4 regions of the Lysinibacillus sp. FSL M8-0355 genome follow, and region 1 is predicted to be linked to each of the others. Evidence: riboswitches for the same ligand, from Rfam matches in the RefSeq annotation. Region 1 holds a riboswitch; each other region holds the start of a gene.
The links. Region 1 has a riboswitch for S-adenosylmethionine ahead of MKY46_RS18625 (methionine ABC transporter ATP-binding protein). Riboswitches for the same ligand answer to the same signal wherever they lie in the genome.
Positions count from the first base shown of each region.

Region 2: another riboswitch for S-adenosylmethionine. It lies ahead of metA (homoserine O-acetyltransferase MetA); the one in region 1 lies ahead of MKY46_RS18625 (methionine ABC transporter ATP-binding protein).
Region 3: another riboswitch for S-adenosylmethionine. It lies ahead of MKY46_RS20655 (bifunctional homocysteine S-methyltransferase/methylenetetrahydrofolate reductase); the one in region 1 lies ahead of MKY46_RS18625 (methionine ABC transporter ATP-binding protein).
Region 4: another riboswitch for S-adenosylmethionine. It lies ahead of MKY46_RS02320 (MetQ/NlpA family ABC transporter substrate-binding protein); the one in region 1 lies ahead of MKY46_RS18625 (methionine ABC transporter ATP-binding protein).

Region 1 is NZ_JBBPAI010000001.1:3,803,944-3,810,206, forward strand. Features, by position in the region: gene MKY46_RS18615 (MetQ/NlpA family ABC transporter substrate-binding protein) at 384-1,232, opposite strand; gene MKY46_RS18620 (methionine ABC transporter permease) at 1,303-1,971, opposite strand; gene MKY46_RS18625 (methionine ABC transporter ATP-binding protein) at 1,961-2,989, opposite strand; SAM riboswitch class I at 3,073-3,176, opposite strand; gene MKY46_RS18630 (thioredoxin family protein) at 3,233-3,544, opposite strand; gene MKY46_RS18635 (hypothetical protein) at 3,559-3,900, opposite strand; gene gcvH (glycine cleavage system protein GcvH) at 3,991-4,371, opposite strand; gene MKY46_RS18645 (arsenate reductase family protein) at 4,578-4,934, opposite strand; gene MKY46_RS18650 (acyl-CoA dehydrogenase family protein) at 5,166-6,263, opposite strand, start outside.
Region 2 is NZ_JBBPAI010000001.1:2,525,327-2,531,589, reverse strand. Features, by position in the region: gene panF (sodium/pantothenate symporter) at 1-770, shown strand, start outside; gene MKY46_RS12405 (TSUP family transporter) at 813-1,583, opposite strand; gene MKY46_RS12400 (TrmB family transcriptional regulator) at 1,710-2,492, shown strand; gene MKY46_RS12395 (hypothetical protein) at 2,514-2,900, shown strand; gene MKY46_RS12390 (nucleotide excision repair endonuclease) at 2,953-3,378, opposite strand; SAM riboswitch class I at 3,528-3,638, shown strand; gene metA (homoserine O-acetyltransferase MetA) at 3,748-4,683, shown strand; gene MKY46_RS12380 (GerAB/ArcD/ProY family transporter) at 4,724-5,872, opposite strand; gene MKY46_RS12375 (hypothetical protein) at 5,903-6,136, opposite strand; gene MKY46_RS12370 (Ger(x)C family spore germination protein) at 6,141-6,263, opposite strand, start outside.
Region 3 is NZ_JBBPAI010000001.1:4,222,390-4,228,652, reverse strand. Features, by position in the region: gene MKY46_RS20665 (globin-coupled sensor protein) at 1-185, shown strand, start outside; gene MKY46_RS20660 (protoporphyrinogen oxidase) at 418-1,812, shown strand; SAM riboswitch class I at 1,912-2,012, shown strand; gene MKY46_RS20655 (bifunctional homocysteine S-methyltransferase/methylenetetrahydrofolate reductase) at 2,104-3,951, shown strand; gene metH (methionine synthase) at 3,944-6,263, shown strand, end outside.
Region 4 is NZ_JBBPAI010000001.1:477,567-483,829, forward strand. Features, by position in the region: gene MKY46_RS02300 (alpha-hydroxy acid oxidase) at 1-481, opposite strand, end outside; gene MKY46_RS02305 (enoyl-CoA hydratase/isomerase family protein) at 496-1,275, opposite strand; gene MKY46_RS02310 (methionine ABC transporter permease) at 1,289-1,960, opposite strand; gene MKY46_RS02315 (methionine ABC transporter ATP-binding protein) at 1,953-2,978, opposite strand; gene MKY46_RS02320 (MetQ/NlpA family ABC transporter substrate-binding protein) at 3,084-3,914, opposite strand; SAM riboswitch class I at 4,003-4,107, opposite strand; gene MKY46_RS02325 (PPC domain-containing DNA-binding protein) at 4,230-4,733, shown strand; gene MKY46_RS02330 (pyridoxal phosphate-dependent aminotransferase) at 4,854-6,023, opposite strand; gene MKY46_RS02335 (carbon-nitrogen family hydrolase) at 6,120-6,263, shown strand, end outside.

The DNA of each region.
Region 1 (6,263 bases):
TACATACTTACGTATGATTTTTCTAGTCAAAATAGATTAAAAAAATAAATTTAACTCAAAAAAACTTCATCAACATTTATATAGTACTAATTATAACTAAACAATTTCTAAACAATTATAAAATATAATCATAAACACCTATATTTTATGTAATTTAATAATATTTGTGCAATAATGTTCATCCTATTTAACAAATAATTTCAGAATTACTTTCTAACTCTAAAATAATTTGATTAAAAACAACACTGATTGATGTTAATAGTTGATAAATCAACTTTTTAATAATTGCAATAAAAATAACCCCCTCAAGTACCATTAATAAGCGATACTTGAGGGGGCTAATAAAAAAGTAAGTGAGTTAGATCACTCACTTACCCTTTGAATTATTGTACTGGTACTACTGCACCTTTCCATTCTTCTAAAATGAAGTCTTGGATTTCTTTAGAAGTTAATACTTCTAATAATTTTTTAATTTCTGGTCTTGTTTCGTCGCCTGCACGTACTGCGATGATATTCACATATGGAGATTCTTTGTCTTCAAGAGAAATAGCATCTTCGATTGGATTTAAACCATTATCGATCGCAAAGTTAGAGTTGATAAGTACTGCATCGCCCTCATCATTTTCATACATTTGTACAAGCATTTCTGGTGCAGTATTCGCATCAAATTTAAAGTTTTTAGGATTTTCTTCAATATCCTTTATTTCTGCTGCCGTTTTATCAATACCTTCTTTTAATTTAATTAAGCCTTTAGCTTCCAGTAATGATAGCATACGACCGTGGTCTGATACTGAGTTAGAAAGTAAGATTGTTGCGCCTTCAGGCAGATCTTCTAAAGTTTTATATTTTTTTGAGTAAATACCGATTGGTTCAATATGAACGCCACCAGCATTCACGAAATCATAGCCATTATCTTTAATTTGTAACTCCAAGTATGGAATATGTTGGAAATAGTTTGCATCAAGTGTTTTTGAATCTAGATCTTGGTTTGGAAGAACATAATCTGTATAAGTTTCAATTTCAAGGTCGATGCCTTCTTTAGCTAAAATTGGTTTTGCTTTATCTAGGATGACTGCGTGTGGTGTATTAGAAGCACCTACTTTTAATGTTACATTGTCTTTACTATCTGTTTGATCAGATGCTGAATTGGCATCTTCCTTTTTATCTGTACCACAAGCTGCTAATGCTAGTACAAGTATAGATAAAAATAATCCTGCTAATAACTTTTTCATTTATGACACTCCCTTTTATTTGTTTCAAATATGTTAGCGGTTAGAACCGGAATAACCTCTTTTAGTCTTACTAACGTTTATCGATCTTCACCGTTATGAGATCACCAATCCATTGAATGATAAATACAACTACTAAGATCAGAATAGTTGCCATTAATGTCACATCTTGGCGGTTTCGTTGGAAGCCGTCTAGGAAAGCTAAGTTACCAAGACCACCTGCACCGATAATCCCTGCCATTGCAGTATAACCAACGAGGGCAACAGCCGTTACAGTAATCCCTGAAATTAGTGCTGGTAAAGATTCAGGGATCAGTACTTTCCAAATAATTGTGGATGTTTTTGCCCCCATTGAACGGGCTGCTTCAATGACACCTTTATCTATTTCACGTAACGCAATCAATACCATACGAGCGTAGAACGGGGCTGCACCAATAATTAGAGCAGGTAATGCCGCATTTGCTCCCCGAATCGTACCAAGTAAGAATTTCGTAAATGGAATTAATAAAATAATTAACACGATAAATGGGATGGAGCGGAAAATATTAACGATTGAACCCGTTAAAAAGTTAACCATTTTATTAGCCCATAGCTGATTAGGGCTTGTTAAAAATAGAACGATCCCAATGACTAACCCAAGAATAAATGTGACAACTGTAGAAATTGCCGTCATGTACAATGTTTCATACATAGCTTGCCACATATTTTCCCAGTCTACGTTTGGAAAAAGATTAGTTAGCATTTGCGATCACCTCCGTTTGTACTTCGACTGTATTTAAATAACGAAGGGCTTCAGCCACATTTGTTTTCGAGCCATCAATTTGCACAATCAGTGTACCGTATGCACCGTTTTTCGTTTGCGAAATATTACCATGAACAATGCTTACTTCTACATCAAATTGTTTCACAAGATGTGAGATAACCGGCTGTTCTGTCTTTTCACCAACAAAAATCAGTTTGACAAGTTGTCCAGTTGGATAATTTGTTTTGATTTGTGCCACCGTATCCTGTGTTTCCTTTGTATCTGTAATCTGAGATACGAATTTTTTAGTAATAGCCGCTTGTGGTGCTTGGAAAACTTGCAATACCTCACCACGTTCCACTATTTCGCCTGCCTCCATGACCGCTACACGATGACAAATTTTGCGGATGACATGCATTTCATGTGTAATCAAAACGATTGTTAAGCCTAAACGTTCATTGATATCAACGAGTAAATCAAGAATGGCATCCGTCGTTTCAGGATCGAGTGCGGAAGTCGCCTCATCACATAGTAAAACCTCTGGATTATTCGCTAATGCACGGGCAATCCCTACACGCTGCTTTTGTCCACCAGAAAGCTGGGATGGATACGCCCTGTCACGTCCCTCTAGACCAACAAGTGCAATTAATTCCTTTACTCGTGCTTCACGTTGAGCCTTTGAAACACCTGCTATTTCTAGAGGAAATGCAATATTTTCGGCAACTGTTCTAGACCAAAGTAAATTGAAATGTTGGAAAATCATACTTACCTTTTGTCTAGCTGCTCTAAGCTTTTGCCCTTTAATCGATGAAAACTCTTGACTGTTCACCGTTACTGTTCCTGTTGTCGGTTTCTCTAAACCGTTTAATAAACGAATCATGGTACTCTTACCAGCGCCACTATAGCCGATAATGCCAAAAATTTCACCTTTATTGATGGTAAGGTTGACGTCTTTGACTGCCGTTAATTCGCCATTTGCTGTTTTGTATTTCTTCGTAATATTTTGAAGCTGGATCATAGCGAATACTCCTTTTCTCATATAGAAAACCCCTTCACTCACAGACAAGTAGAAGGGGTCACGTATAATAACGTTAAACCGTTCTCTCATCTTTCAAAGAAAAATCTTTGAGTGATTTGGCACCTTTTCACTTTGTGATGGTTGCCGGGCTTCATAGGGCACTTCCCTCCGCCACTCTTTATAAGAGTTCGATATATTTAATGTTTTAGTAATATATTTGATACTTTACCACGCTAGTAAAGTTCAGTCAATTGATTTTTTTAACAATTCGTATAAAAATGGTACGGATTGAAAAGCATAAATCTTATCTGTCACTTTTCCGCCATCACTAACAAGTAAACACGGAACACTTTCAATTTGATGCTCAACAGCAACATGCTCTAAAAAATTTATATTCGCTTTACCTATTGGTAGCTGTGGCAGTAATTGTTCAATAATGGCCATCATTTTAGATGCCACTGCACACGTTCCACACATCGGTGTATATAAATAAAATGCAGCTTTCTGTCCCGACTGTTTTGCCGTTTCCCACTGCTCTTTTGACCATTCTTCCATTTCCTCACGCAACCTTACAAAATATATTCATTATGGATTGAAAAATGTGCACGCAGTAATATCATCGCTAACACTTTTCTTGGTGTCGTCTCTACTTCCTTATAGGTTGGCATTGTACGTAAATGCTCTGCCTCTGGATAATGTCTGTCCATTAATGCACGTAGCTTATCGCCTGAATTATCTGCATCAAAAAAAGTAAATAGCTCACAGCTCTCATAGGGATCGAGCAGCTCTTCTAATTGATGCACACCAATTGTACCATTCGTACATAGTATTGTAACATTCTCATTTAAAATTGGCTCAATTTGTAGCTTATCTGAGCGTCCTTCTACTATTAAGCATTTTCCCTCGAACATTACGCCACCTCCATTTAGACATCCCCATTATAAGTCATTATATAACAAAAAACGCCGGTAGTTTCCGACGTTTTTCGATTATAGCTTGTCTTATTCAGCGATCATTTCTTCGTATTGCTCTGCTGTCATTAGTTTTTCAACTTCTGATGCATCAGCAGGCTCCACAACGATCATCCATGCTTTTTCATATGGTGATTCATTAACGAATTCTGGGCTATCTTCTAAATCTGCATTTACTTCAACTACAGTACCTGAGATTGGTGCATACAATTCAGAAACAGTTTTAACTGATTCTACGCTACCGAATGGATCATCTGTTTTGATTTCGTCGCCAACTTGTGGAAGCTCAACGAAAACGATATCTCCTAATTCAGATTGTGCGAAGTGAGTAATACCAATACGTACTTTTCCATCTTCTGTTTTTACCCATTCATGTTCTTCAGAATAACGTAAGTCTTTAGGTGTGCTCATGCAAAAAACCCCTCCATAAATATGTAATATATTCACTTTCAGTGTGCCATACTTCTCCTATAAAAACAAGATTCAATTACGTGCCAGCTTAATTGCAGTCCACAATTTTTTCAAGTTACTTGAAATACATCTCTGTTAAAAATTTGTGACATCTGCCAGTGACTTTATCTCGGTTAGAAGAGTCGTTCGATCCTGTTTAAATACGGCTATTTCCAAGTTTGCTCAAAATCTGATTCTTTAAACCCTAGCGTTACTTTTTGGCCATCCGTTACGATTGGACGTTTGATTAACATCCCATCAGAAGCAAGTAGCTCCAGCTGCTCATCTTCAGTCATTTCCGCTAGCTTGTCCTTTAAACCAAGCTCACGATATTTCATACCCGATGTATTAAAAAATTTCTTCAAAGGCAGTCCACTGGCTTGCCAAATGGCTGTTATTTCATCCTTTGTTGGCGATTGCTCTACAATGTGTACCTCTTCATAGGAAACCTCATGATCATTTAACCACTTTTGTGCTTTTTTACATGTCGTACATTTCGGATAATGGATAAATTGAATCGTCATTAAAATGCTCCTCTACTGTCTTTTTCTGTAGTATACCATCATAATTGTTTCGAATGGTGGAACTTCTCTCATTTTCGTAAGCCTAACCATCCGTTTTGCTGTTCTATTCATCACTTTCTCCATTTTATCCGTCAATCTAGCTGTTCTATCCGTCAGTTTCAAGCTTCTATCCATCTCTCATAAAAAAACCTAGCTATCCTCTTACAGATAGCTAAGTGAAAGTGTATGCTATTAAACAATATATTTTTCAGCTTCGATTAGTTTAACAGAAGCTTCACGTTTCTTCGCAATTAAGTTATAAGGATTATTGCGTGTTAATTTACGAAGTGCAGATAATGTCATACGTGCTGCATCGCCATCTGCTGAAGCAAGAATTGTGTCTTTTGCTTCCTTTTCGATTTCTGTGAATGCTTCTTGGCAGAAGATTTGCGTGTATAGCAATTTCTGCTGTGCTTTTTCAGCGCCATCACGAGCAATTGCCTTTTCTGTACGTAAGACAGCTGACTCCATTGCAAATAATTGGTTAGCGATATTGGCAATATTCACTAATACCTCTTGCTCCTGATCAAGCTTCGCACCAAAGCGTTGTGCTGCTAAGCCTGCAGCTAATACAGCAATCTTCTTAGCATTTTTCACTAAATATTTTTCTTGTGCTAGTGGCTCTGTACCGATGTCTTCTGGCATTAACATTAGCAGCTCTTGCTGTAAATTTTGAGCAACTTGTAATAAAGGAAGTTCGCCTTTTAGCGCCTTTTTCATAAATGTGCCAGGGACAATCATGCGGTTAATTTCATTTGTACCTTCAAAAATTCGATTAATACGAGAATCACGGTAAATACGCTCTACCTCATATTCAGCCATAAAGCCATAACCGCCATGTAATTGTACGGCTTCATCTGCAATATAATCTAATGTTTCCGACCCAAATACTTTCGCAATAGAGCATTCAATTGCATACTCAGCAATAGCACCTGCAATTACTTTTCCTTGCTTTTGCTCTTCAAGGCTTAACTGGCTTAAACGATCCTCAAATAGACCAACAGTACGATAGTTTAATGATTCGGACGCGTACAATTGAGAAGCCATTGTTGACAATTTCTCTTTTGTTAGATTGAAATCAGAAAGCTTTGTTTTAAATTGCTGACGTTGGTTTGTATACTGGATAGCTAACTCCAATGCACGTTTAGAGCCACCAATTGTGCCCACACCAAGCTTATAACGACCAATATTTAAAATGTTGAAGGCAATGACATGCCCACGACCAATTTCACCTAATAGATTTTCTACAGGTACTTCCGCATCTTCTAATACTAATGTACGAGTTGACGA
Region 2 (6,263 bases), 1.3 Mb from region 1:
TGTCACCATTTGGAGCGCAAGGAGATTTAACACCATTGTATGTTTCGACATTTTGGATTTTAATTGGTGTAGGGGTTGTAGGGCTTCCGCAAATTGCTGTCCGTGCCATGAGCTATAAGGATTCTAAAAGTATGCACTTAGCCATCATTATTGGCACGATTGCCATCGGGACAATCATGTTTGGCATGCATTTAATTGGTGTATTAGCACGACCTGTCTTACCTGGCATTGAGATTGGTGATAAAGTAATGCCGCTTCTGACATTAAAGGTATTGCCACCATTTTTAGCGGGGATCGTCTTAGCTGCGCCAATGGCTGCTACCATGTCAACTGTCAATGCCCTGCTTATGCTGGTCAGCTCCACGGTTGTCAAAGATATTTATTTAAATTACATGAAGCCACAAGCTAGTGATGCAGAGATTAAACGTGCAAGCTTTGTTGTGACAACGGTTATTGGCTTAGCTGTTATTATCTTTGCGCTCAACCCACCCGATTTATTAGTGTGGTTGAATTTATTTGCTTTTGGTGGGCTAGAGGCTGTCTTTATCTGGACAGTAGTTTTAGGATTGTATTGGAAAAAAGCCAATAAATATGGTGCGATGGCGTCCATGATTACAGGCATGTCCTTGTATATTATGATTGATCGCTTTTATCCTTCCGTCTTTGGTATGCACACGGTTACGATTCCCATTGTTGCATCCTTCATTATTTTTATTCTCGTTAGCTTAGCCACAAGTCATAAATTCAAAAATGAGCAACTCATGATTTAAATCAAAGAACGCCGCAGATACAAGTCTGTGGCGTTTTTGTGTTTAATGAATCATAAAATCATAGGCATTTTTCGCAAGCAATGTCACTGTCACTACGATAAAGAGCGTACGAACAAAACCGCTTCCTTTTTTGATCGCCATTCGGGAACCAAGCATAGCGCCACCAATTTGAGCAATGCCCATCACGAAGCCATAAACAAAATGGATTTGACCTAAGTAGGCGAACATACAAAGGCCTGCCACGTTACTTGCCAAATTTAAAAACTTTGCATTTCCTGCCGCCTTTAAAAAATCAAAGCCTATCAACAAGAAGCTAAAGATTAAAAAAGAGCCTGTACCAGGTCCAAGAAACCCATCATAAAAACCAATGCCAAATAATAATCCCATAAATAATAGTAAGTGGGTTCTAGAGAGAGTTTTTACGCTAGAGACAGCGCCCCAATCCTTTTTGAAAATTGTATAAACCGCAACGGCTGCCAGCATCACGAGCATTAATGGCTTTAGTAATGCTGGATTGATTAAATGCACGGTCCATGCACCAAATAAGGAGCCGACAAAGGCAAGCGGGAAATATTTGAGAACGGATCGTATTTCAAGCTGACCAGAACGATAAAAGGAAATGGAAGATGTCAGTGAGCCCATTGTCCCGGCAAGTTTATTGGTTGCAACAGCAGCGGCTGGATTGAGGCCAGCAAACAATAAAGCTGGCAATGAAATTAAACCGCCTCCTCCCACTACTGAGTCGACAAAAGCCGCCAGAAATCCAAATGAAATTAACAGGATAAGAATATGTACATCGACTTCAAAAAACATATTACACCTCTTTTAAATTAGTTACTACTGAAATAGTAACTAATTTTAATTACGCTGTAAACCCTCATTTTTTCATTGGCAAATCTTCACAACAGTAGCCTATAATAAAGATAATGGAGGGATTACATGGAGGAATTAATCGCCCAGTTGAAAGACATGGGCTTTACAGAATATGAAGCAAAGGCCTATACGGCACTTGTGCAGCAAAGTCATGTTAGTGCCTATCAGGTCAGTAAAAATTCTGGTATACCACGCGCAAGAATTTATGATATTTTAAACGTCCTTGTAGAAAAGGGAATTGTGCTAAAAGAAGAAACGGCTGAACAAACGACCTATGCGGCTATGCCTGTGTCTGTGTTTTTACAGCAAATGCAGCAGCGCTGGCAATCGAATTTTACATCCATGAGTACGAAATTAGAAAAATTAGAGGAAAAAGTGCAGGAAGTGGAGCCAAAAGTAGTCATGCTAAAGGGCAAGGAGGCGATCATCAACTATTGCCAGTCACTTTTAAAAAAAGCCAAGAAAAAAGTGATTCTATCGATGTGGGAAGATATGTATGATACTTTAAGGGGAGATATTCAAGAAGTGGCACAGCATGTTCCTATTCATGGTATTACCCTATATGTAGGGGAACAGCTAGAGTCGATTGACCAGCATAGAGCTACACACTACACGAAAAAAACGTCTACACCACATTGGTTTATTTTATCGGTAGATGGTCAGGAAATGATTTATGGTCACTCTCCATCTACGCAAGAAATGGCCTTTATCACCAATGACCCTGTCCATATTTATTTGTTAGAGGATTATGTTTGGCATGACGTCCTTATCAATCGATTGGTAAAACGTGATGATCAGGAATTAGAAGACTGGATTGCTAAGGAGCGTAAAGCTTTTTTCTTAGAATAGTCATAAGGGAAGGGGAGTAACGTGAAAAAATTCGTGTTGCTAGGTTTAATGAGCTTATTAATGTTAGGAGCATGTAACGCTAAAACGCCTACCAAATCACTAATGATTCATGAGCTAACTGTCGTTCCAGACAATATTCAACAAAAAATTGAGGCTAATGATAAGATTCAATTATTGTATGAAGATGACTCTACGTATTATCTTGTTTATTATTCGAAAGGGAATGTGCTGGCAAGTATTGCGGCTGAAGAAAATAGTCAAGTCATCCAACTGAAAGAAGGTAGCGAGCAACGAAAAGTGGCTCAACCCTATGTATATAAAATCATCACCAAAGATCCTGAGCTATACACGATTGATTTGCGAATAAACGGCGAGAGTACGCCAATAGATCGCGTAACCTCTATATAAGACAAAAACCGAAATCCCATTAAATGAGATTTCGGTTTCTTTACAAGATATCTTAATAAAAGACTTTCTCTACATTGTATTTGGAGCGGAAAGTGTTAATCGCATATGTTTCGTAAATTTCACGTTCCATTGGATCTTCTACTTCATAGACCTCAATTTTGAACACTTCATCACGATGATTTTTCATCGGAGATACATTGTCCTCGAAATGCTTTTTAATACGTTGACGAATTTTACGTGCTTTGCCGACAAATAATAGCTCATTCTTGTCATTATAGAATAAAAAAATGCCGCCTTTATCACGTGTGATTTTATGGAAGTCAATAAAACCAAAGTATGGTGTGATAGGCACATCACCAGGTTTTACTTCTTGTTCACGTTGACGGATGACTACATCAGGTTTTGGAAATTCAATTTTAATCAAAGTATTCACGTTCCTCTCTGTTACTAAAGTTATATGGTAACATAAATACGGCATGTTTACCATAAATTTTAAATGTAGAAACACTACTTATAGCAAGCTTAGTGTACATCAAATAAACGAGGAACATGCATTTGAATCACAAAATATTCTATGAATTATTGATATTCTAACTAATTCATGCTACAATTCGATGTAATTAAATAATCTTATCAAGAGAAGCTGAGGGATTTGGCCCGATGACGCTTCAGCAACCTCTAACAATTGTTAGAAAGGTGCTAATTCCAGCGAAGGATTTTTCCTTTGAGAGATAAGAGTGGACGTGAAAAAATCCTTCTCATTCTATCTCGTATGGAATGAGGAGGATTTTTTAATTTGTCAGCAAGGTTTGCTAAAAGAGAGTGATCAAAGAGAGGGGAACGCAAGATGCCAATTAATATTCCGAAAAATTTACCAGCTGGAGAACATTTACGTGAGGAAAAAATCTTCGTCATGGAAGAGGACCGTGCGAAAACACAGCAAATTCGTCCGTTAAACATATTAATATTGAATTTAATGCCTGAAAAAGAAAAAACGGAGCTTCAATTACTACGTTTATTAGGGAATACACCGCTACAGGTAAATATCACCTTTTTAAATACGGCCACACATGAGTCGAAAAACGTCAGTAAATCACATTTACAGCTATTTTACACAACGTTCAACCAAATTCGTCACCGTCGCTATGACGGGATGATTATTACGGGAGCACCTGTAGAAAAAATGGCCTTTGAAGAAGTTAACTATTGGCGGGAAATTTCAGAAATTATGGACTGGTCCAAAAAGAATGTGACATCCGTTTTACATATCTGTTGGGGGGCACAGGCGGCACTGTATCATCATTATGGGATAGGAAAGGTAGAACTTTCAGCTAAATGCTCAGGTGTCTATTCCCATGTAATCACCGATTTAACAGTGGATTTAGTACGTGGCTTCAGTGATTTATTTACCGCTCCACATTCACGCTATACTTCTGTTTCGATCGACGAGGTTCGCAATCATCCAGACTTACGATTATTATCCTATTCAGAGGATGCAGGTGTGTTCATCGTCCAATCAAAAGATAATAAAAACATTATGATTACAGGGCATCTGGAGTATGATGCGACAACATTAGCCGATGAATATAGCCGTGATGTCGCAAAGGGCATAGATATCGCTGTTCCTGTGAATTACTTCCCGAATGATGATCCATCACAGGAGCCAATGAATACATGGCGTGCCCATACGCATTTATTATTCTCTAACTGGTTGAACTACTATGTTTACCAAGAAACACCATACGAATGGGATTTTGTAGATGAAATTGAATATCATATTTAATTAATAAAAAGTCTAATTTCTTTTCTCACCATAAAAGAAATTAGACTTTTTGATTGTCATTCGTTGTTTCTGTATTAGGCGTTTCGGTACTTTGAGCTTTGGTTTTGCGATTTCGTATAACTGCGACAATCAATAAAAGTATCGGTAATAAAATGGTGATTATAAAAGAAAAGATTGGCCAAATTTCATTATTGTAATTGGTTGAATGTACAATGTCTGGATGAATAATTTGAGAAAGCCCAATGACAATTAGACCCATCGGTAATATGAGAGGGCGATGATCCTTGATTTTTAAAATTTGCGCAAGACCGACAACAGTCGTATAGAAATACATAAATGTGCGAATATAAATGGATGAAATCCACATAAAGGCCATGATGATTTCAATGCGCTGCAAAAAATTCCCTATCGATATTCTTTGCGCTAAGGCATAGCTAGGAAATGTTCTAGATGACGTATTCTCAGGTCCTAAAACAAGAATCGATAGCACAATCAACGTAATTAAGACGATGCCACCGAGGATTGTCCCAAAATATAACCCTTTCTGTGCAGATGGCTGTACATTGACACCAGCAGGATACAGTATTAATAACACCAGTAATGGAAAGGAAAAGATACTCATAAAGCGTGCAATACTATAAAGCATAGATGTTTTGGTTGCTTCTAATAAGGGTTGAATGTTCTCAAAATGAATTTGAGGCGTAATACAAACCATAAAAAAAATAAAAATAAAGACAAATGCTGGAAAAATAATTTCTGCTGAACGGGCAAAGGTCTCAATGCCTAAATAAGCAGCGTACATAATGATAATACTAAACATCAAGGCAAATGCTAATGTCGGAGTCTCCGGCATGACTTCGGTTTTCATAAAAATACCGATAAAATAGAGTAATTCTCCAGCAGATAGAAAGGTTAAGATTAGGAAACAACTGGCTGTGATTTTTCCAAAAAAACGACCAAGAATTTTTTCATTTGCCTCTACAAAATTAAGTGACGGTGTTTGGTTGGCTAGTGTTAAAAATAATTTAACGGCCAGCAGGCTAAGGACAACTCCAATGCAGGCGGCAATCCATGCATCTTGCTTAGCGGCACCCGTAATACTAGAAGGGATAATTAAAATTGCCGTTCCGATAGAATAGAGGAATGTAATGATTGTAAATTGTCTTGAACTAATAATCTCTTTTTCCATCGAGCAACCCTCCATTTTTTATCCTTCTATCTATTTTGTTAATGACACAATATAATCTTTAATTGGTGTAAAGATAAAGGTAATCAAATCCAATGGGCTTGGAATATGGATTTTTAGCGCATTTCCCATATTCAAAGCCGTTCCGATGAGAAGCAAAATAGAAAATACGACAATGGTTTTTGAATCATGCTGCTTTTTTAGTTTTGGTATAAAAATAAGTGCTAGGATCATTGAAATGATAAAGATGGCTACAGCTAGCACCATTTCGTTACTCCTCCTTTGGCTTGTTTAATAATGAATTTTGCATCGTACCTAAACCTTGTGTCGTTACTTTCACTTGCACATCTACCGCCAAATCTGGAAAGATGGAAGCCCACTCATCCTTAATTTT
Region 3 (6,263 bases), 420 kb from region 1:
TACAAACTGAAGGTCAATTTACAAGCATATTGGGAGCCATGACAGAAGCAAAGGATCAAAACGACTGTATGGCAACGAAAATACAAGCAATCGTCGGGATATTAAACGAGTTAGGGACATCATTTACAGAAGTAACGAATTCAGCAGAAAACTTAGCGAGCTTTTCCCAAAATCTAAAAGGATAGACTACTAAATTAACGTTTATGTTTCCGTATTTTTTAAACATATTAAACACTATAGTACCTATAAATATGTGTATTTTTTGTAAACCTTGAAATGGAAATTCCATATGATTAAGCTAGAGCTATCTCACAGATGAGGTAGCTCTATTTTTGCTAAATTTGTAAAGGGTTTAACGTAATTTTCAATGAAAATAAGTTTATACTGTAGGAAGAACTAAAAATAGGGGCGGTTACTATGAAAACAGTTGTTGTATTAGGTGGCGGTATTACAGGATTATGCACAATGCATTATTTACAACGTCAAGTGAAGGAAAATAATGTAGATGTGCGTCTAGTGCTTGTAGAAAAAAATACATATTTAGGGGGCAAATTATATTCAACACATGAGCAAGGTTTTATTATGGAAACAGGTGCTGACTCGATTGTAGCTCGTCATAAAGGTGTTATGGAGCTTGTACAGGAGCTTGATTTTGAGGAGAATCTAGTTTACAACGAAACAGGTATTTCCTATATTTATACGAATAATGAATTACATGCCATTCCGGCAGATTCTACTTTTGGAATACCAATGAGTTTGGCATCCTTGGAGCAAAGCACATTGATTACAGAGCAAGGTAAACAAGATGCATTAAAAGATTTGACTTTACCAAACAAAGACTTCACAAAGGAAAGTTCAATTGGAGAGTTTTTAACCTATTATTTAGGGGAAGAGCTTGTGAAAAATCAAATTGCACCCGTTCTTGCAGGTGTTTATTCAGGGGATTTACACCAGCTTTCGATTGCCTCTACTTTACCGTACTTGATTGACTATAAGAACGAGTATGGAAGTATCATAAAAGGCTTTGATGCGAATCGTGAGCAATTTGCTAAAGCAGCCAATAAAAAGTTTATATCGTTCAAAAACGGTTTATCTTCTCTAATTGATCGTCTCGAACAAACATTAACTGATGTAGAGATCATCAAGGGTGTCGCAACTGTCAATGTTCAAAAGCAAGAAAACCACTATTCAATTGCCTTAGCTAATGGTGAAAGCATCGAGACAGATTATGTCGTTTTAGCACTGCCGAATGAGGCTGTTCAAGGCCTACTACAGGATGAATCATTAAACCGTTATTTTGACCAATTTACGACAGCTTCAGCAATTACGATCTATTTAGGTTTTGATGTACCAGACTCTAGATTGCCAGCAGATGGAACGGGCTATATTGTCTCACATAATTCTGACGTTACATGTAATGCTGCAACTTGGACAAGTCGTAAATGGAGGCATACATCAAGAGATCATAAATTACTTGTGCGACTCTTTTATAAAAGCATCAATCCAGCATATGAGCAACTCCGTGCCATGTCTGACGAAGAATTAGCAGCGGTTGCTTTAGAGGATGTGCGCAAGAGCCTAGGAATAGAGGAACAGCCAACAGTTATTAATGTCACAAAATGGATTGATCAAATGCCAAAATATGATCTAGCTCACCGTGAAGCATTACAAGGTTTAGTTCAAGAATTACAAGAAAACTATCCTAATCTATCCATCGCAGGTTGTTCATACTTTGGGGTAGGGATTGGTGCTTGTATTCAAAATGGGAAAAAAATCGGTGAGGAGCTTGCAAAGGAACTAGCCAATTTCTAAGCTTTTAAGTGAAAAATATCTTTGTTATGTGAAATAGTCTTGACTCATTCGTCAGTAAACGATATGATTCTTTTAATTATTTAAAAAATTCATACTACATTCTTATCAAGAGAAGCAGAGGGACTGGCCCATTGAAGCTTCAGCAACCAACTTTTTTGTCAGGTGCTAAATCCAGAAGACCATTGAGTCGAAGATGAGAAGGAAAAAACAATGATGAGTCATTAAAGCCTTCTTTTTTTTATAAAAGAAGGCTTTTTATTATACAGAGATATAGGAAGAGAGGCTAGTTTAATGAGATTGCTTGAAAGGTTAAAAACGCATGTATTGACGGCAGATGGCGCAATAGGCACAGTACTTTATGGCTATGGTTTGGAGTATTGTCATGAGGAAATGAATGTACAGAAACCTGAGTTAATTGAAAAGATTCATAGAGAATATATTGCAGCTGGTGCTGATATCATCCAAACGAATACGTATGGTGCAAATGCCATTAAATTAGCTCGCTATGGATTAGAATCGCGTGTCCAACAATTTAATGAAGCAGCGATTACAATCGCAAAGCGAGCTGCGGCAGATGGAGGTCAGTTTGTCTTAGGGACAATTGGTGGTATTCGTGGTATTCGTAAAAGTGATGCAACGTTAGATGAAATCTTAGCAACTATTGAGGAGCAAGCGAGTGTTTTACTTGCTGGGAATCCAGACGGCCTTTTACTCGAAACCTATTATGATTTTGAAGAATTAACAGCTACCTTAAAGATGCTACGGACAAAGACAAAATTACCGATTATTGCGCAAGTTTCCATGCACGAACCTGGTGTTTTACAAAACGGTATGTCTTTAAATAACGCCCTGCATGAGCTAGAAAAACTTGGTGCGGATATTGTGGGTGTCAATTGTCGTTTAGGTCCACACCATACCATTCAGGCGTTTGAAGGTGTAGAACTTCCTGATAAGGCATTTATGTCGGCTTATCCGAATGCTTCACTCCTTGACTTAGAAGATGGTCGTGTCGTTTATGAGTCAGAAGCTGAATATTTTGGTCGAGCGGCTGTGGAATTACGTGATCAAGGGGTACGCTTAATTGGAGGCTGTTGTGGTACGACACCGAAGCATATAGCAGCAGCGAAGAAGTATTTAGAAGAGTTATCACCAGTTCATGAAAAGTATGCCAAACCCGAGAAGATTCAAATTGTTCGTGAAGCAGAGCCAACGAAGTATGAACCTCTTCATGAAAAAGTAAAGCGCGAACGCTCTGTCATTGTAGAGCTAGATACACCTAGACATCTGGAAATTGATGGTTTTCTGGAAGGGGCAAAACAATTGTATGATGCAGGAGCAGATGTCGTCATGATGGCAGACAATTCTCTGGCTTCTCCACGTATTAGCAATATTGCTATGGGTGCATTGTTGAAGAGTACTAATGGTGTACGTCCTCTAACACATATTACATGCCGAGATCGTAATTTAATCGGTCTGCAATCACATTTAATGGGGTTAAATGCATTAGGAATTCATGATGTGTTAGCTGTTACTGGTGATCCAACAAAAGTTGGGGACTTCCCAGGTGCCACAAGTGTTTATGATGTCTCATCAATGGAGCTGATCCAATTAATTAAGCAGTTAAATCAAGGTATTTCCTTCTCAGGTAAACCACTTCGTAAAAAAGCAAATTTTTCAGTAGCTGCTGCATTTAATCCAAATGTCCGTGTATTAGATCGTGCTGTGGCACGCTTAGAGAAGAAAATTGAGTATGGAGCAGACTACTTTATTTCACAGCCAGTATATACGAAGGAAAAAATTGTGGAAATTTATGAGGCAACCAAGCATTTACAAGCACCTATTTATATTGGTATTATGCCCGTTACAAGTTATAAAAGTGCTGAATTCTTACATCATGAGGTGCCAGGCATAAAATTATCTGAAGATGCCTTAGCAAGAATGAAGGCCTGTGGTGAAGATAAAGAACGTGCAACATTTGAGGGGATTGCCATTGCGAAGGAATTAGTAGAGGTGGCTGCGCAGTATTTCAATGGCATTTACCTTATCACTCCATTTTTACGTTATGATATGACATTAGAGTTGATGAAATATATTGAGCAATTGGATGAACAGAAAAAAGGGGTAAGTATACATGGCTAAGCACTTGATTGAAAAGCAACTAGAGAAACGTATTTTAATTCTTGATGGCGCAATGGGAACAATGCTACAAAACGAAAACTTATCCGCTGAGGATTTTGGCGGGGAGGAGCTTGATGGCTGTAATGAAAATCTTGTGCTGACTAGACCTGATGTAATTAAGGAAATTCACCATAAATACTTAGAGGCAGGCGCAGATATTATTTGTACGAATACTTTTGGCGGGACGCCTCTTGTGTTAAATGAATATGATCTTGGCGCAAAAGCGGAAGAAATTAATAAACGTGCCGTCGAAATTGCTCGTCAAGCAGTGGATAACTTTTCAACATCAGATTGGCCACGCTTTGTTGCTGGCGCAATGGGTCCAACAACAAAAACATTATCCGTAACTGGCGGTATTACATTTGATGAGCTAGAGGAAAACTTTTATGTACAGGCGAAGGCGTTAATTGAGGCAGGAGCAGACGTCCTTTTACTAGAAACTAGTCAGGATATGTTAAACGTAAAAGCAGGTACTCTAGGTGTAGCACGTGCTTTCGCGGCAACTGGCAAAGAACTACCCGTCATGATTTCAGGAACAATTGAACCGATGGGTACAACACTCGCAGGGCAAACGATTGATGCTTTTTATATTTCTATTGAACATATTAAACCACTATCCGTTGGCTTAAACTGTGCGACTGGACCAGAGTTTATGACGGATCATATTCGTTCATTAGCAGAGCTTTCCACAGGCTATATTAGCTGTTATCCGAATGCAGGCTTACCGGATGAAGAAGGTTGCTATCATGAATCACCAGAATCTTTATCACAAAAATTAAAAGGCTTTGCAGAAAAGGGCTGGCTTAATATTGTAGGTGGATGTTGTGGGACGACTCCAGCTCATATCACAGCTATCCGTGAGGTTTTAAAAGATGAAAAACCACGCCAAATACCAGAGAAAACACATGGTCATGCGGTATCAGGAATCGAACCATTATTGTATGACGGTTCTATGCGTCCATTATTTATTGGTGAAAGAACGAATGTTATAGGCTCTCGTAAATTTAAGAATTTAATCATTGATGGGAAGTTTGAAGAAGCTGGAGAAATTGCACGTGCGCAAGTAAAAAATGGTGCACACGTTATTGATATTTGTTTAGCCAACCCTGATCGTGATGAATTAGCTGATATGCGTGGTTTTATGCAGGAGGTTGTGAAAAAGGTTAAGGTTCCTCTTGTAATCGACTCGACAGATGAAAAGGTCATTGAGGAAGCATTAAAATTTTCTCAAGGAAAAGCCATCATTAACTCTATAAATCTAGAAGATGGTGAAGAACGATTTGATGCAGTAATGCCACTCGTAAAGAAGTATGGAGCCTCATTGGTAGTTGGAACCATTGATGAAATAGGAATGGCCGTTGATCGTCATCGCAAGCTTGAAATTGCCGAACGTTCCTATAAATTACTAACTGAAAAATGGGGACTTGCACCGGAGGATATCATTTTCGACCCGTTGATGTTCCCTGTAGGGACTGGTGATGAGCAGTATATTGGATCGGCTCTAGAAACAATTGAAGGAATTCGACTAATCAAAGAAAAGATGCCACAGACATTAACTGTACTGGGTGTAAGTAATATTTCATTTGGCTTACCACCAGTTGGCCGTGAAGTACTGAATGCTGTGTATCTTTATCATTGTACACAGGCCGGCTTAGATTATGCCATTGTCAATACAGAGAAACTAGAGCGTTATGCATCCATTCCAGAGGCAGAAATTAAACTTGCAAATGACTTACTGTTTAATACGAATGATGAAACATTAGCAGTATTCACAGACTTTTATCGTGATAAAAAGAAAGAAAAAACCGAAGCGGATATACCAAAAACGGTTGAAGGTCGTTTAGCTTATTATATTTTAGAAGGTACAAAAGAAGGGCTGATTGAGGATTTAGATGCTGCACGCGAAATCTTTGAGGCGCCACTTGATATTATTAATGGTCCTTTAATGGCTGGTATGGCTGAGGTAGGTCGATTGTTTAATGATAACCAACTCATTGTAGCGGAGGTTTTACAATCAGCAGGCGTGATGAAGGCTGCTGTTGCCCATTTAGAGCAATTCATGGAAAAGGATGAAGAGAGTGCTGGAAAAGGGAAAATGGTTTTGGCTACCGTTAAAGGAGATGTGCACGATATTGGGAAAAACCTTGTTGATATTATTTTAAGTAATAATGGCTATAAGGTTGTCGATTTAGGCATTAAAGTAACACCAGCACAATTGATTGAAGCGATTCGCAAGGAAAAACCAGATTTTATCGGGCTATCAGGCTTACTGG
Region 4 (6,263 bases), 3.3 Mb from region 1:
CCACCATACTAAAAGCGATTTCTTCATTAGTAGACCAATATAATTGAAACCATTTTGTTGCAGAAGGAGCAGCTTGAGCAACTTCTTCAAGTGCATAAGTGGAAACGGTGCTTTGAATATAGGGCATGTTTAAATGCTCGGCAGCACGTACTACAGCAAGCTCACCTTCATCATGAACCATTCCGTTCATGCCGACGGGAGCAAAGAGCAATGGAGTTGGGTATGTTTTACCAAACAAATTAATCGATGTTTGAACATTTGAAACATCCTTTAAAAAGCGAGGAACTATAGAATACTTTTCGAAAGCTGCACGATTATTGCGCAGTGTTTGTTCACCACCAGCACCTGAACGGATATAGCCAAAAGGTCCAGCTTCGATTTTTTCCGCTACGGCCTTTTCTAAATCTGCAAAGCAAATGGGGAAGGGGGCTTGTGCAGTAATATTTTTTAAGAGTAGATCACCATCAGTTATGTTTGTCATCGTTACTACCTCACTTATTTATTGAAAATAGGCTTTCTTTTGTTTAAGAAGGCTTGAATACCTTCGTTATAATCATCTGAACTAAATGAATTAAGAACGATCTGTGCCAGCTCATCGCTTTCTTCGTTTTCACCATCTACAATTGCTTGGATCATTTTTTTGATGCCTGCGTTTGCAATGGAGGATTTACTTAATAGATGTTCAGCAAAATGCAGCGTGGCACTTTCAATATCCTCTGGCTCATGTAAGGCTGTGATTAAACCGATGTTTTTTCCATCTTGTGCTGTAAAAATATTGGCTGTGTATAAAATCTCTTTCGCCTTGGCAACACCAACAAGATTGATGAGACGCTTTGTACTTTCAAGATTATAGACAATACCAATATTCGCCGCTGTGATGCCAAGCTTACTCTTTGGTGTCGCCATTCTAAAATCACATGCGTTGGCTAGTTCTAAGCCACCACCAATGGCTAAACCCTGAATCATAGCAATCGTCGGGTGAGGAAATTTATAGAGGGTATCAATCGCCTTTAGAGCCAAATCATTATAGGCTTTGGCATTGTCCGCGGCATAACGAATATCTAAAAACTCGCTAATATCGGCACCAGATGAAAAGGCTACTTCATTAACGCCACGGACAATTAAGAGCTTAATAGAAGAATCTACACGTAGCTGCTCAAGTTGCTCTACTATGTTCTGAAACATCGCCTTTGATAAGGAATTCCGTTTATCAGGTCGGTTTAACACTAACGTTGCAATATAACCATTTTTCTCTACATAAATTTCAGTTGTCATTGTCATTCTCCTCTTAATCCTTTTTCAATTTCGCAGCGAAGCGGTTGCCGATGGATTGAATGCTTTGCACAAGAATGATTAAGATAAAGACAGTTGCATACATAACATCGACCTCATAGCGTAAATGACCATAACGATAGGCGAGGTCACCCAAACCTCCAGCACCAACCATTCCTGCCATAGCCGTAGCACCGATTAAACCAATTGTGGCAATTGTTAAGCCTAAAATAATAGATGGACGAGCTTCACGTAATAGCACATGCCAAATAATATGGCGACGTTTAATACCCATTGCTGTGTAGGCTTCTACCACTCCCGAATCCACCTCTAATAGCGCAGATTCCATCAGTCGAGCAATATAAGGAGCTGTATAGACAACTAGCGGAACGATAACACCTTTAACCCCAATTGTTGTGCCGACGATCAGCTTAGTAAAAGGTAGGATGAAGAATAATAAAATGATGAATGGGACAGAACGTATAATATTGATGACTAAATTAAAAAATTGATATAAAAATTTATTGTCAAAGGATTGACCTGGTCGTGTTAATACGATTAATAGCCCCAATGGAATCCCAATGAGAATGGAAAACAATAAAGAAATTCCGACCATTTGAAATGTTTCGATAATTGATTTGCCAATTACATCTGACCAATCTGTAAAGAAGCTTTGAATACTACTCATTAAATTCGCCTCCTAATTCTTCCACCGCGACGCCATTTTCCGTAAAATATGTGAGTGCCTTTTGGACAATGTGAAGCTCTCCATGTAAATGCACCACAATGTTACCAACAATGCCGTTTTTTAATTCAATAATATTTGCTGTTAAAATATTTGGTTGTACATCATACACTTTCGTAACTTCTGCTAGTAATGGCTTACCAGTACTTTCACCTAGGAAGGTTAAACGAATGACACTGCCTGAAACATTTAACTGCTTGATCAGGGAAGGGGATAAATTACGTTGTGAAATCGTATTTAAAAACTTTCTCGTTGTAGGATGCTTCGGTTTAGCAAAAAGTTCAATAGCTGTACCAAATTCCACCACTTTCCCTGATTCAAGAACAGAAACCTCATCACATATTTTCTGAATGACATTCATCTCATGTGTAATCAGCAGGATCGTAATGCCTAATTCACGGTTAATTTTTAACAACAATTCAAGAATGGCTTCGGTTGTTTCAGGGTCGAGTGCACTTGTTGCTTCGTCACTAAGTAGAACCTCTGGTTCCTGTGCCAAGGCACGTGCAATAGCAACACGTTGCTTTTGCCCACCTGAAAGTTGGTTAGGGTAGCTGTCTAGTTTGTCTGTTAATCCAACAATTTCAGCATATTTAGCCACACGGTTTTTTACCTCTTTCTCGTTATAGCCAAGTAGCTTTAAAGGAACAGCAATATTATGGTAAACGGTTGCCGTTTTTAATAGATTAAAATGTTGGAAAATCATCCCGATTTTTTGGCGTGTTTGCCGTAATTCATGAAGAGAAAGGGCAGTAATGTCCACATTGTCGATTAACACTTTTCCAGCTGTAGGTCGCTCTAGTAGATTGACGCAACGAATGAGTGTACTTTTACCTGCACCACTATAGCCAATCACACCATGAATTTGTCCTTTTTTTACATGGAGATTGATTCCATCTACAGCCTTAATGATGTCTTTTTTCGTCTTATATTCTTTTGAGATATTTTGTAATTGAATCATCCGATTGATTGCTCCTTTCTCAAGCTCCTAAAAAGCAAGAATCTGCTCGTTTTCCATAGAGGAATTTCGGCAGATTCTTCAGCTACTAGAAGCTTCCTGAATGTATTACCAGCTAGGGATTACTGAACCTTTGAATTCTTCTTCAATGAATTGACGTACTTCATCAGATTGGTAAGCCTCAACGAACTTTTTAATTGTTGGGTCATTTTCATTTTCTGCACGTACCACAATATAGTTCACATATGGAGAGTCAGTAGATTCTAAAAGAATAGCGTCATCTTTAGGATTAATGCCAGCTTCCAATGCGAAGTTTGTATTAATAGCTGCTACATCTACTTCACTAAGCTGCTTAGGAATTTGAGCTGCCTCTAATTCGATGAATTTTAAATTCTTTTTGTTTTCTTCTACATCACGGATAGAGGCTGTTAAATCTGCCCCATCTTTTAATTTTATATAGCCTGCTTCTTGTAAAACAAAGAGGGCACGAGCACCATTTGTTGGATCATTTGGTAAACCAAACGTTGCACCATCTGGAATGTCCTCAAAGGATTTATATTTTTCAGAGTAAATACCCATTGGATTTAAAATCGTTTTGCCTACTGTTACTAAATCTGTATCATGATCTTTATTAAACGTATCGAGGAAAGGCTCGTGTTGATAGCTATTCGCATCAAGATCACCTTCAGATAAAGATGTATTAGGTAAAACATAATCAGAAAATGATTTAAGCTCTACTTCTAGCCCATTTTCTTTGGCTACTTTCGCTGCAACTTCTGCGATTTGTTCGTGTGGACCAGATGTGACACCTACGACGATTTTATTTTCATTAATTGCTTCAGCTTGACCTTTACTCTCTTCTTTAGAGCCACAACCTGCTAGAGCTGCTGCTAATGTAAGACTTGCTAAACCTACTAAAAATTTATTTTTCTTTTTCATGAAAACTACCTCCAAGATTGTTTTTATCGGTTTTTGAAAATAAAAAAACTCTCTTACAAACTAAGAGAGGCTCATGAAAAAATGTCCTCTCTTATCTATCAAACGATAATCGTTTGCAGGATTTAGCACCTTCCTTCTAAAAGGAGGTTGCCGAGCTTCATAGGGCCAGTCCCTCAGCTACTCTTGATAAGAGATTTATCATATTTTTTTGTAATTCCGATAGAACTAATATAATTTATAGGTTATAGTAAGTCAATAAATATTTTTTAAATTTTTTATATTATTATAATATTTCGTCATGAAAGAGGGATAGCAATGTCTGTAAGAGTTAATTATGGTATAGGTTCATTTGGCAAGGTTGTAAGTGCTCGATTGCTAATGGGTACAGACATTATTGAAGGAATGGAGGCACTTTGTGAGGAGAACCATATTGAGTCAGCAACAATTGTTAGCTGTATAGGTAGCCTTCAAAAGAGTAGCTTTGTTTATTTAGTACCTGATGAAACATCTCAGATTAACGTAAGTTTTAGCGATGTCATAAAAAAAGAGGGGCCACTTGAATTGATCCAAGGCTCTGGCGTAGTATGTAAGCGCGATGGGGGATATGAAACACATTTCCATGGTTCTATGAGTGATCAATGGGGCATCGTGTCAGGGGGGCATTTAATGAAGAGGGGGAACCCTGTCATTACGGCTGACATAGTGCTAGCTGAGGTTCAAGGCATCCAGCACTTTCGAAAATTTGATGAAGAAACAGGCCATGTTCAATTTTATCCATTAGAACACGGTTTACAGCAGCCAAGGAAAATTGAAAAATAGCGAAAATGTACTAACTTTTTCTTTTCACTGAGTTGCATGTTCCTTCCTGAATTAAAAAATGTTAGACCGAGCTTATAATCGGTCTAACATTTTTACTTTTGTCCCAGCCTCATGTCATGGTTAAGGGTTGAATAATTGTAATTGTTCGATTCTATGGATTGCTTCACGTAAGCGTTCCTCGCTAACAAGTAAACCAACACGGATATAGCCTTCGCCATATCGGCCGAAGCCATTGCCTGCTGCTACAGCGATATCAGCCTTTTCCAATAATAAATCGGCAAACTGCTCGCTAGTATAGCCGAATGGTACAGGGAGCCATGCGAAGAAGGAGCCTTTTGGAGCCGTTACATGCCAACCAATTCTTTGAGCTTCTTCAATGAATACATTGCGGCGACCTTCATAGGTAGCTCGCAGTTCATCCACACATTCTTGGGAAGCTGTAAGTGCCGTTGCTGCTGCTTGTTGAATAGCAGGGAATTGACTACAAAACAGATGATCCTGAATCAGATTAATGGCAGCAATAATGTCGGCATTACCGACAGCGAAGCCTATACGCCAGCCTGCCATATTATAAGTTTTGGAGAGTGTGTACATTTCAATTCCTACTTCTTTTGCCCCCTCAGCTTGTAGGAAGCTAATAGGTTTATTACCGTCAAATCCTATTGCCCCATAAGCAAAATCATGTGATACGATAATATTGTGTTCCTTCGCAAAGCGAACGGTCTCTTCAAAAAACGCAAGTGTTGCTGTACCACCTGTAGGGTTGTTCGGGTAATTTAGGTAAAGTAGCTTCGCCTTCTCTTTCACTTCATCAGGTAATGTATGATAATTAGGTAAGAAATCATTTGCAGCTAAAAGTGGCATCACTTCAAAATGGACATCACCTAATACGACACCTGATAAGTAATCTGGATAGCCAGGGTCTGGTAAGAGCATTGTATCACCTGGATTTAATACGGCTAAAGGTAGCTCAACGAGTCCAATTTTTGTCCCGCCAAGAATCGCTACCTCTGTGTCAGGATTTAGATTCACATTATATTCACGTTTATAATAGTCGGCAGCTGCTTGGCGTAATTCAGCGATACCGCGAAATGGTGAATATTTGTGATTTTGTGGATTTTCAGCCGCCTCCTGTAATGCTTGAATGATATGAGGGGGCGTTGGTTGATCGGGATTTCCTTGACCAAGATTAATGACATCGCGACCTTCTTCTAAGGCATTATTTACTTTTTGAACTAACGCTGCAAAAAATTGAGTGGGTAGTTGCTGTAGTTTTTTAGAGAATTCCATGCATGATCACCCTTTTCAGAATATAATAATTATTATTGAAGAATATGAAGCAAATAGTATTACTTTTTTTGTTAATTGTCTAGAGGAGGAATGGCTATGAAAATCGGTTGTATTCAATTAAATGTTGGCTTTGGCAAAGTAGAAGAAAATTTTGCACGAGCTGAGGACAAGATTCGAGAAGTGGCAAAAAAAGGAGCAGAAATCATTGTGCTGCCTGAAATGTGGAATACAGGCTATGCG